Regions from separate parts of the Azospira sp. MPR-E4 genome, predicted to be linked through region 2. Evidence: riboswitches for the same ligand, from Rfam matches in the RefSeq annotation. Region 2 holds a riboswitch; the other holds the start of a gene.

The links. A riboswitch is a leader RNA that binds a small molecule or an ion and turns the genes downstream of it on or off. The one in region 2 is predicted to bind cobalamin.
Region 1: it holds a riboswitch for cobalamin, as region 2 does, so the genes downstream of both, bluB (5,6-dimethylbenzimidazole synthase) here and AC1RTA_RS13825 (acyl-CoA thioesterase) in region 2, are expected to answer to the same signal.

What each region holds. Positions count from the first base shown of each region.
Region 1 covers NZ_JBXAST010000043.1:7,793-11,771, reverse strand. The annotation lists gene pyk (pyruvate kinase) at 1-1,338, shown strand, start outside; cobalamin riboswitch at 1,406-1,601, shown strand; gene bluB (5,6-dimethylbenzimidazole synthase) at 1,647-2,426, shown strand; gene fba (class II fructose-bisphosphate aldolase) at 2,625-3,689, shown strand; gene AC1RTA_RS12355 (DUF3422 family protein) at 3,759-3,979, shown strand, end outside.
Region 2 covers NZ_JBXAST010000057.1:4,264-8,242, reverse strand. The annotation lists gene AC1RTA_RS13835 (energy-coupling factor ABC transporter substrate-binding protein) at 1-360, opposite strand, end outside; gene AC1RTA_RS13830 (energy-coupling factor ABC transporter permease) at 357-1,034, opposite strand; cobalamin riboswitch at 1,171-1,384, opposite strand; cobalamin riboswitch at 1,454-1,670, shown strand; gene AC1RTA_RS13825 (acyl-CoA thioesterase) at 1,838-2,707, shown strand; gene AC1RTA_RS13820 (diguanylate cyclase) at 2,963-3,979, shown strand, end outside.

The DNA.
Region 1 (3,979 bases), on a different contig from region 2:
TCCCACGGCACCGCCGAGGACCACATGGCCCGGGCCCGCACCGTGCGCGAGATTTCCGCCAAGGTGGGGCGGCCGGTGGGCATCCTGGGGGACCTGCAGGGGCCGAAGATCCGCGTCGGCAAATTCGAGAACGGCAAGATCCAGCTGGAGAAGGGCGACAAGTTCATCCTCGACGCCAACTGTGCCCTGGGCAACCAGGAGCGGGTCGGCCTGGACTACAAGGACCTGCCCCGGGACGTGGAGCCCGGCGCCGTGCTGCTGCTGGACGACGGCCGCATCGTGCTCGACGTGGAGCGGGTGATCGGTGCCGAAATCCACACCGTGGTGCGCCACGCCGGCGAGCTGTCCAACAACAAAGGCATCAACCGCCAGGGCGGCGGCCTTTCCGCCCCGGCCCTGACCGCCAAGGACATGGACGACATCAAGACGGCGGCCCAGATCGGCGTCGATTACATCGCCGTCTCCTTCCCCAAGAGCGCCGCCGACATGTACATGGCGCGCCAGCTGATGCGGGCCGCCGGCAGCCGCGCCCTGACCATCGCCAAGATCGAGCGCACCGAGGCCGTGGCGGCCCTGGATGAAATCCTGGACGCCTCCGACGGCGTCATGGTGGCCCGGGGCGACCTGGCCGTGGAAGTGGGGGACGCCGCCGTGCCGGCCCTGCAGAAGAAGATGATTCGCCACGCCCGGGAGAAGAACAAGCTGGCCATCACCGCCACCCAGATGATGGAATCCATGATCCAGTCGCCGGTGCCGACCCGGGCCGAAGTGTCTGACGTGGCCAACGCCGTGCTGGACGGCACCGACGCGGTGATGCTCTCCGCCGAGACCGCCAGCGGCCGCTATCCGGTGGAAACCGTGGAATCCATGGCCCGGGTCTGCATCGAGGCCGAGCGGTCCGCCGAAGTGACCCTGGACCGGGAATTCCTCGACCGGGTGTTCACCCGCATTGACCAGTCCGTGGCCATGGCCGCCATCTGGACCGCCCACCACCTCAAGGTGAAGGCCATCGCCGCCCTGTCGCAATCCGGTTCCACCGCCCTGTGGATGAGCCGCCTCAACTGCGGCGTGCCGGTCTATGCCCTGACGCCGGATGCGGAGGCCCAGACCAAGATGTCCCTCTACCGGGAAGTGACGCCCCTGCTCATGAGCCAGCAGCATTCGGACCGGGACGTGCTGCTCTACGAAGCCGAGCAGCTGCTGATGCAGAACGGCGCCGTGGCCAAGGGCGACCTCATCGTGCTGACCATCGGCGAGCCCATCGGCACCCCGGGGGGCACCAACACCCTGAAGATCGTCCGCGTCGGCGAGCACCAGATGCCGCCCCTGCGGGCCTGATAGTGCCCTCGCGGGCCTCGGGTCTGAATCCGCCGCCTCTGTTAAAATTCCCGTCGCCCCGGTCCGCCGGGGCGAATCGTCTCCGGGTGCCCGCAAGGGAGAATCGGGAACGCGGTGCGGCAGGCCTTGGGGCCGCCCATTCCGCGACGTGCCCAACGCTGTGAGGGGGACTGGGCCGGCAGATGCCACTGATCCGCGGATCGGGAAGGCGCCGGCACAGAGTGATCCCGAGTCAGAAGACCGGCCAGGAGACCCTTTCCGGCACGCACGGCCAGGCGCGCCGCCACCGATCTTCAGAAGGGGACTCCATGAAGACCGACCAGCACGATTGCAGCGTCAACAAAGTCATCTCCCTCGCCGGCTACCAGAACGAACACGAGTTCTCCGCCGCCGCCCGGGACGCCATCTACCACGCCATCTTCTCCCGCCGCGACGTGCGCGGCCAGTTCCTGCCCGACCCGGTGCCCCAGGAGGTGCTGGCCCGGGTCCTCACCGCCGCCCACTTCGCCCCTTCCGTCGGCTACATGCAGCCCTGGAGTTTCCTCCTGGTGCGGGAGGCGGAGACCAAGGCCCGCATCCACGCCGCCTTCCAGCAGGCCAACCAGGAGGCGGCGGAGAAATTCGAGGGCGAGCGCCAGGCCATCTACAAGGAACTGAAGCTGGAGGGCATCCGGGAAGCGCCCATCAACCTGCTCATCACCTGCGACCGGGACCGGGCCGGCCCGGTGGTCATCGGCCGCACCCACATCAAGGCCATGGACCTCTATTCCAGCGTCTGCGCCGTGCAGAACCTGTGGCTGGCGGCCCGCAGCGAAGGCCTGGGAGTGGGCTGGGTCTCCATCTTCCACCAGCAGGCCCTGCGCGAGATCCTGAGCCTGCCGCCGCGCATCATCCCGGTGGCCTACCTGTGTCTGGGCTACGTCAGCCACTTCAAGGAAAAGCCGGAGCTGGAAAGCGCCGGCTGGCGCCAGCGCCTGCCCCTGGCCGACCTGGTGTACGACGGCCAGTGGGAAAAGCCGGTGGAGGAGGAACTGCGCCAGGTTCTCAGCGAGCACCAGGCCAGGGCCCAGGAAAAACGCCGCTTCTAGGCATGCCTGCCTGAAGATGGCCGTGGTTGGGGCGTCTCCGGCGCCCTGGTCGCGGCCTTTGTCTTTCTTTTGCTGCCCGGCGGTCGCAGTACTCGCCCGGGGGGCAAAGCCACGATAAAATCACGGTCTTTCCCGAGCGCCACGACAGCGGGCGCCGATCACGCCAGAACAAACCGCATTGCCCATTGGAGGAACACCATGCCCATCGTATCCATGCGCCAGCTCCTGGACCACGCCGCCGAGAACGGCTACGGTCTGCCCGCCTTCAACGTGAACAACATGGAACAGGTCTGGGCCATCATGGAGGCCGCCAATGAACTGAACGCCCCGGTGATCATGCAGGCCTCCGCCGGTGCCCGCAAATACGCCGGCGAAGCCTTCCTGCGCCACCAGATCCTCGCCGCCCTGGAAGCCTATCCCCACATCCCCGTGGTGATGCACCAGGACCACGGCCAGTCCCCGGCTGTCTGTATGGCCGCCATCAAGTCCGGCTTCTCCTCCGTGATGATGGACGGCTCCCTGCAGGAAGACGGCAAGAGCGTCGCCTCCTACGACTACAACGTGGCCGTGACCCAGGAAGTGGTGAAGTTCTCCCACGCCATCGGCGTCTCCGTCGAGGCCGAACTGGGCGTGCTCGGTTCCCTGGAAACCATGAAGGCCGACAAGGAAGACGGCCACGGCGCCGAAGGCCACATGACCCGGGAAGACCTGCTCACCGATCCGGACCAGGCCGCCGACTTCGTCGCCCGCACCAACTGCGACGCCCTGGCCATCGCCATCGGCACCAGCCACGGCGCCTACAAGTTCACCAAGAAGCCCACCGGCGACATCCTGGCCATCGACCGCATCAAGGAAATCCACGCCCGCATCCCCAACACCCACCTGGTGATGCACGGCTCCTCCTCCGTGCCCCAGGAGCTGCTGGCCGAGATCCGGGAATTCGGCGGCGACATGAAGGAAACCTACGGCGTGCCCGTGGAAGAGATCGTGAACGGCATCAAGCACGGCGTGCGCAAGGTGAACATCGACACCGACATCCGCCTGGCCATGACCGGCGCCGTGCGTCGCTACCTGTTCGAGAACCCCTCCAAGTTCGATCCCCGCGACTTCCTCAAGCCCGCCCGGGAAGCCGCCAAGAAAATCTGCGTCGCCCGCTACCAGGCCTTCGGCTGCGAAGGCCGGGCCGGCCAGATCAAGCCCATCTCCCTGGAGAAGATGGCCGAGCGCTACAAGAAGGGCGAGCTGAACCAGATCGTCAAGTAAGCAGGTTCGCCTTCCCAACCGCTGCCAGGCGCCGGATACTTCTCCGGCGCCCTTTTCTTTTTATCCGCCATGACCCTGCCCCTCGCCGAACACCCGCTGCGCCAGCGCCTCAATGACGAGGTCCATGCCCGCCCGCCCATGGCCCTGGAAGGGCCGGAGTGGATCAGCTACCTGGCGGTGCTGCACGAAGGCACCGAGGCAGCGGCCGAAGAAGCCCATCTGCAGCGCCTCTGCGCCGCCCTGGGGGCCAATCTCTGCCCCGTCATCCAGGGCGACCACTGGGTCATGGA
Region 2 (3,979 bases):
CCCTTCCTGGTCCTCGTCTTCGCGCCGGGCCGCCGCTTCACCGCGTCGTTGTTCCCGGCGCAGCTTTTCCCGGGTGCGGGCGCAGCCCAGGTAATAGCCGATGAAGCCGGCGCCAAGGGCCGCCTGCAGGGCGAAGAGGAGGGAGGCGATCTCGCCGCTGGCCGGTTCCAGCAGGGGCTGGAACCAGGGCTGGTAGTCCGGGGCGATGCGGGTGATGAGGGCCTGGGCCTCGCTATCGGCGCCGCCGAAGATTTCCGCCGGCTGGCCGTCCGGCCCCAGGGGCCGTTCCACCAGCCACAGGGGCAGGGCCGCCAGCAGCACCACGGCGATGAGCAGCAGCAGGTTCTGGTGGCGCTTCATGCCCGCACCTCCGGCGCCGGGGCCACGCCCAGGTCCTGCAGTTCCTGCGGGTTGAAGCGGGCCAGGGCGTTGCAGATGACCACGGTGAGCAGGCCCTCGCTGATGGCCAGGGGAATCTGGGTGAGGGCGAAGATGCCGGCGAACTTGAGGAAGGAGGCGCCAAAGCCGCCCACCGGATCGGGGAAGGCCCAGGCCAGTTGCACCGAGGTGGTGACGTAGGTGAGCAGGTCCGCCAGGCTGGCGGCGAGGAACACGCTCACCGCCAGGGAGGCCTTGAGGCGGCGGGCCAGGGCGAAGATGCCGTAGGCGGCGAAGGGTCCCACCACGGCCATGGAGAAGATGTTGGCGCCCAGGGTGGTGAGGCCGCCGTGGGCCAGCAGCAGGGCCTGGAACAGCAGCACCACGGCGCCGATGGGGGCCATGGCGGCAGGGCCGAAGAGCACGGCGCCCAGGCCGGTGCCGGTGGGGTGGGAACAGCTGCCGGTGACCGAGGGCAGCTTCAGGGCCGAGAGGACGAAGGTGAAGGCGGCGGCCACTCCCAGCAGCATGCGCTGCTCGGGATTTTCGCGGATGCGGCGGTTCACGGAACGGATGCCCCAGGCGACGAAGGGGGCGGCGGCGACGCTCCAGCCCACGGCGTGTTCGATGGGCAGGAAGCCTTCCATGATGTGCATGAGTCTCTCCCTCGGCGAGCATGACGGTGGCGCACCAGGCGGGGGAGTTGTGGCAGGTCGGATAAAGGGCCGCGGCGGATGGAACAGCGAGGAGGCGGCAAATCACCAGAACCGTTCCCGTCACCCCGGGGAATGGTGCAACTTGTGATGTCAGGCCGGTCTTCTGGCTTGCCTTCATCCTTCCCTGCCGGCCTTCCCGTGATGAACCACAGTGGCGTGAGGCAGCGTCGTCTGGCTTACAGCAGCGGGGGCTGCGCCGGACTGTCCTGGGTGGTCCCTGGAGTCACCGGCTTCCCGTTTCACCGTCCCCGCAGAGCGCGAGGCACGGCACCTGAATCGGGGCGGATGATAGCCCACTCCCCCCGGGCTGGGCAATCCGCCGCGCCAGGCGCGGCGTTTGGCGAATCGGTCGGGGCGGGTTAGACTGGCCCCGCTTCGGTTCCCCCCTCCAGGGGATGAAAAGGGAATCCGGTGCGAGACAGGGCGGCGACGCCCCGACTCCAGTCCGGAACTGCCCCCGCAACTGTAGGCGGCGAGCGTTGCGCTCCACTCTTTGCCACTGGCGATACTGCCGGGAAGGCTGGCGCAACGTGACGACCCGCAAGTCAGGAGACCTGCCGCGGCATTACTTCATATCAATCCTAATTGGGGCGGGGTGTCCCCTGAGGAAGGTAAATGCGCGCATTCCCTGACTGTCATCGTTGTCCGCTCTCGGCTGCCTGCCGCTCCGAGCCGCTTTGCCGCGGCCCGGGGTGTTCGCCCTTCTCCGATGCTCCCGCTCCGCTTCATCCAAGGAGTTGCGCATGCGCATGGAAGCAATGGAAATCGGCGCCGTCGTGGGGACGGCCGCCCAGCCCGTAGAAGCCAATCCCGCCCCCACTTCGTCCACTTCGCCGCGGCAGCAGCAGGCCACCCTCATGGTGGACGTGGTCTTTCCCGAACAGGTGAACCACCACGGTACCCTCTTCGGCGGTTCCGCCATGGCCATGATGGACAAGCTGGCCTTCCTGGTGGCCACCCGGGAGACCCGCCGGCCCATGGTCACCGCCAGCAGCGGCCGCATCGACTTCCGCAAGCCCATTCCCCAGGGGCGCCTGGTGGAACTGTCCGGCCGGGTGGTGCAGCGGGGCCGGCGCTCGGTGCAGGTGGAGGTGGCCCTGGCGGCGGAGGACCTGGCCACCGGGCTGCGGGAGACCAGCGCCACCGCCCACTTCACCCTGGTGGCGGTGGACGGTCCAGGGGCGCCGCTGCAGGAGGACGATGAGAGCTTCGCCCAGCTGCCCGGCATCGGCCCGGTGACGGCCATGGTGGAGATGGTCTTTCCCGGCCACACCAACCACCACGGCAGCCTCTTCGGCGGCCAGGCCCTGGCCTGGCTGGGTAAGGCGGCCATGGTGGCGGCCAGCCGCCAGGCCCGCATGCCTGTGGTGATGGCCGCTTCCGAGCGCATCGACTTCCACGCGCCGGTGCTGGAGGGGGAGATCGCCGACCTGGCGGCCCGGGTGGTGGCCATCGGCAACAGTTCCATGACGGTGGAAGTGCTGCTGCACGCCGAGGCCCTGCTCACCGGCCAGTGCCGCCTGTGCACCCGGGGCCGCTTCATCATGGTGGCGGTGGGCTACGACGGCCGCCCGGTGCCCGTGCCCCAGCCCCTGGGGCGGCGTCTGGCCTAGGCGCCGGCCTTCGCCCCCCCCCGTCGGGGCGGGCGCCCGGTTTCCGGCCCGGAACGGCAGGCGGCAGGCTGCCCGGCCGGACAGCGGACCCCCGCCGCGGTGTGACATAGTCGAGCCAATTCAGCGGTGGCGGGCCGTTATACTGCCGGCAGAAAAAGATGGGCCGGAGCCCGTGCCGTGATCGGCATGGCGCCTTCCGCAGCCCAGGCTGCCCGGGCATCGGCAGTGACGATCCCTCCAACCTGCCTAGTCCCCATGTCCCTCAAGACAGCCCTGGCCCTGTGCGCCGCCTGCCTTTCCCTGAGTCCGCTGCCCGGCGTCGCCTCCGAGCCGGCGTCCATCGTCTTCACGGCTGCCGAGCAGGCCTACCTGGACAGGGTGCGGTCGGTGAAGATGTGCGTCGATCCGGACTGGGAGCCCTTCGAGCGCATCAACGAGCAGGGGCGGCACGAGGGTATCGGCGCCGACCTGGTGCAGCTGGTGGCCCAGCGGGTCGGCCTGCGCATCGAGCTGCTGCCGGTGCGGACCTGGGACGAAAGCCTGGCCGCCGCCAAGGCCGGGCGCTGCCAGCTCATGAGCTTCCTCAACCAGAGTCCGGAACGGGACCGCTGGCTGAATTTCACCGCTCCCGTGTTCACCGATCCCAACATCATCGTCACCCGGGAGGAGCACGCCTTCGTCGGCGACCTCCTCGGCCTCAGCGGCGAGATCGTGGCCCTGCCCCGGGGCACCATGGTGGAGGAGCGCATCCGCAAGGACTTCCCCAACCTGCGGGTGATCCTCACCGGCAGCGAGCCGGAGGCCGTCTCCCTGGTTTCCGAGCGCAAGGCCGACCTGACGGTGCGCTCCCTCATCGTCGCCGCCTACGCCATCCGCAAGGAAGGCCTGTTCAACCTCAAGATCGCCGGCCAGATTCCCGCCTACACCAACCAGCTGCGCATCGGCGTGATCAAGGACGAACCCCTGCTGCGGGACATCCTGGACAAGGGCGTGCGCACCGTGACGCCCCAGGAGCGGGAGGCCATCGCCAACCGGCACGTGGCCATCAAGGTGGAGCAGCACACCGACTACAGCCTGCTGTGGAAGAGCCTGGCCGTGGCCGCCTTCGTCCTGGCCGTGGTCATCTACTCCAACCGCAAGCTGAGCGCCCTCAACCGGGAGCTGGAGCGACTTTCCGTCACCGACAAGCTGACCGGCCTGTTCAACCGCATGAAGCTGGACGAGGTGCTGGAAAGCGAAATCCAGCGCTCCCAGCGTTTCGGCCAGCCCTTC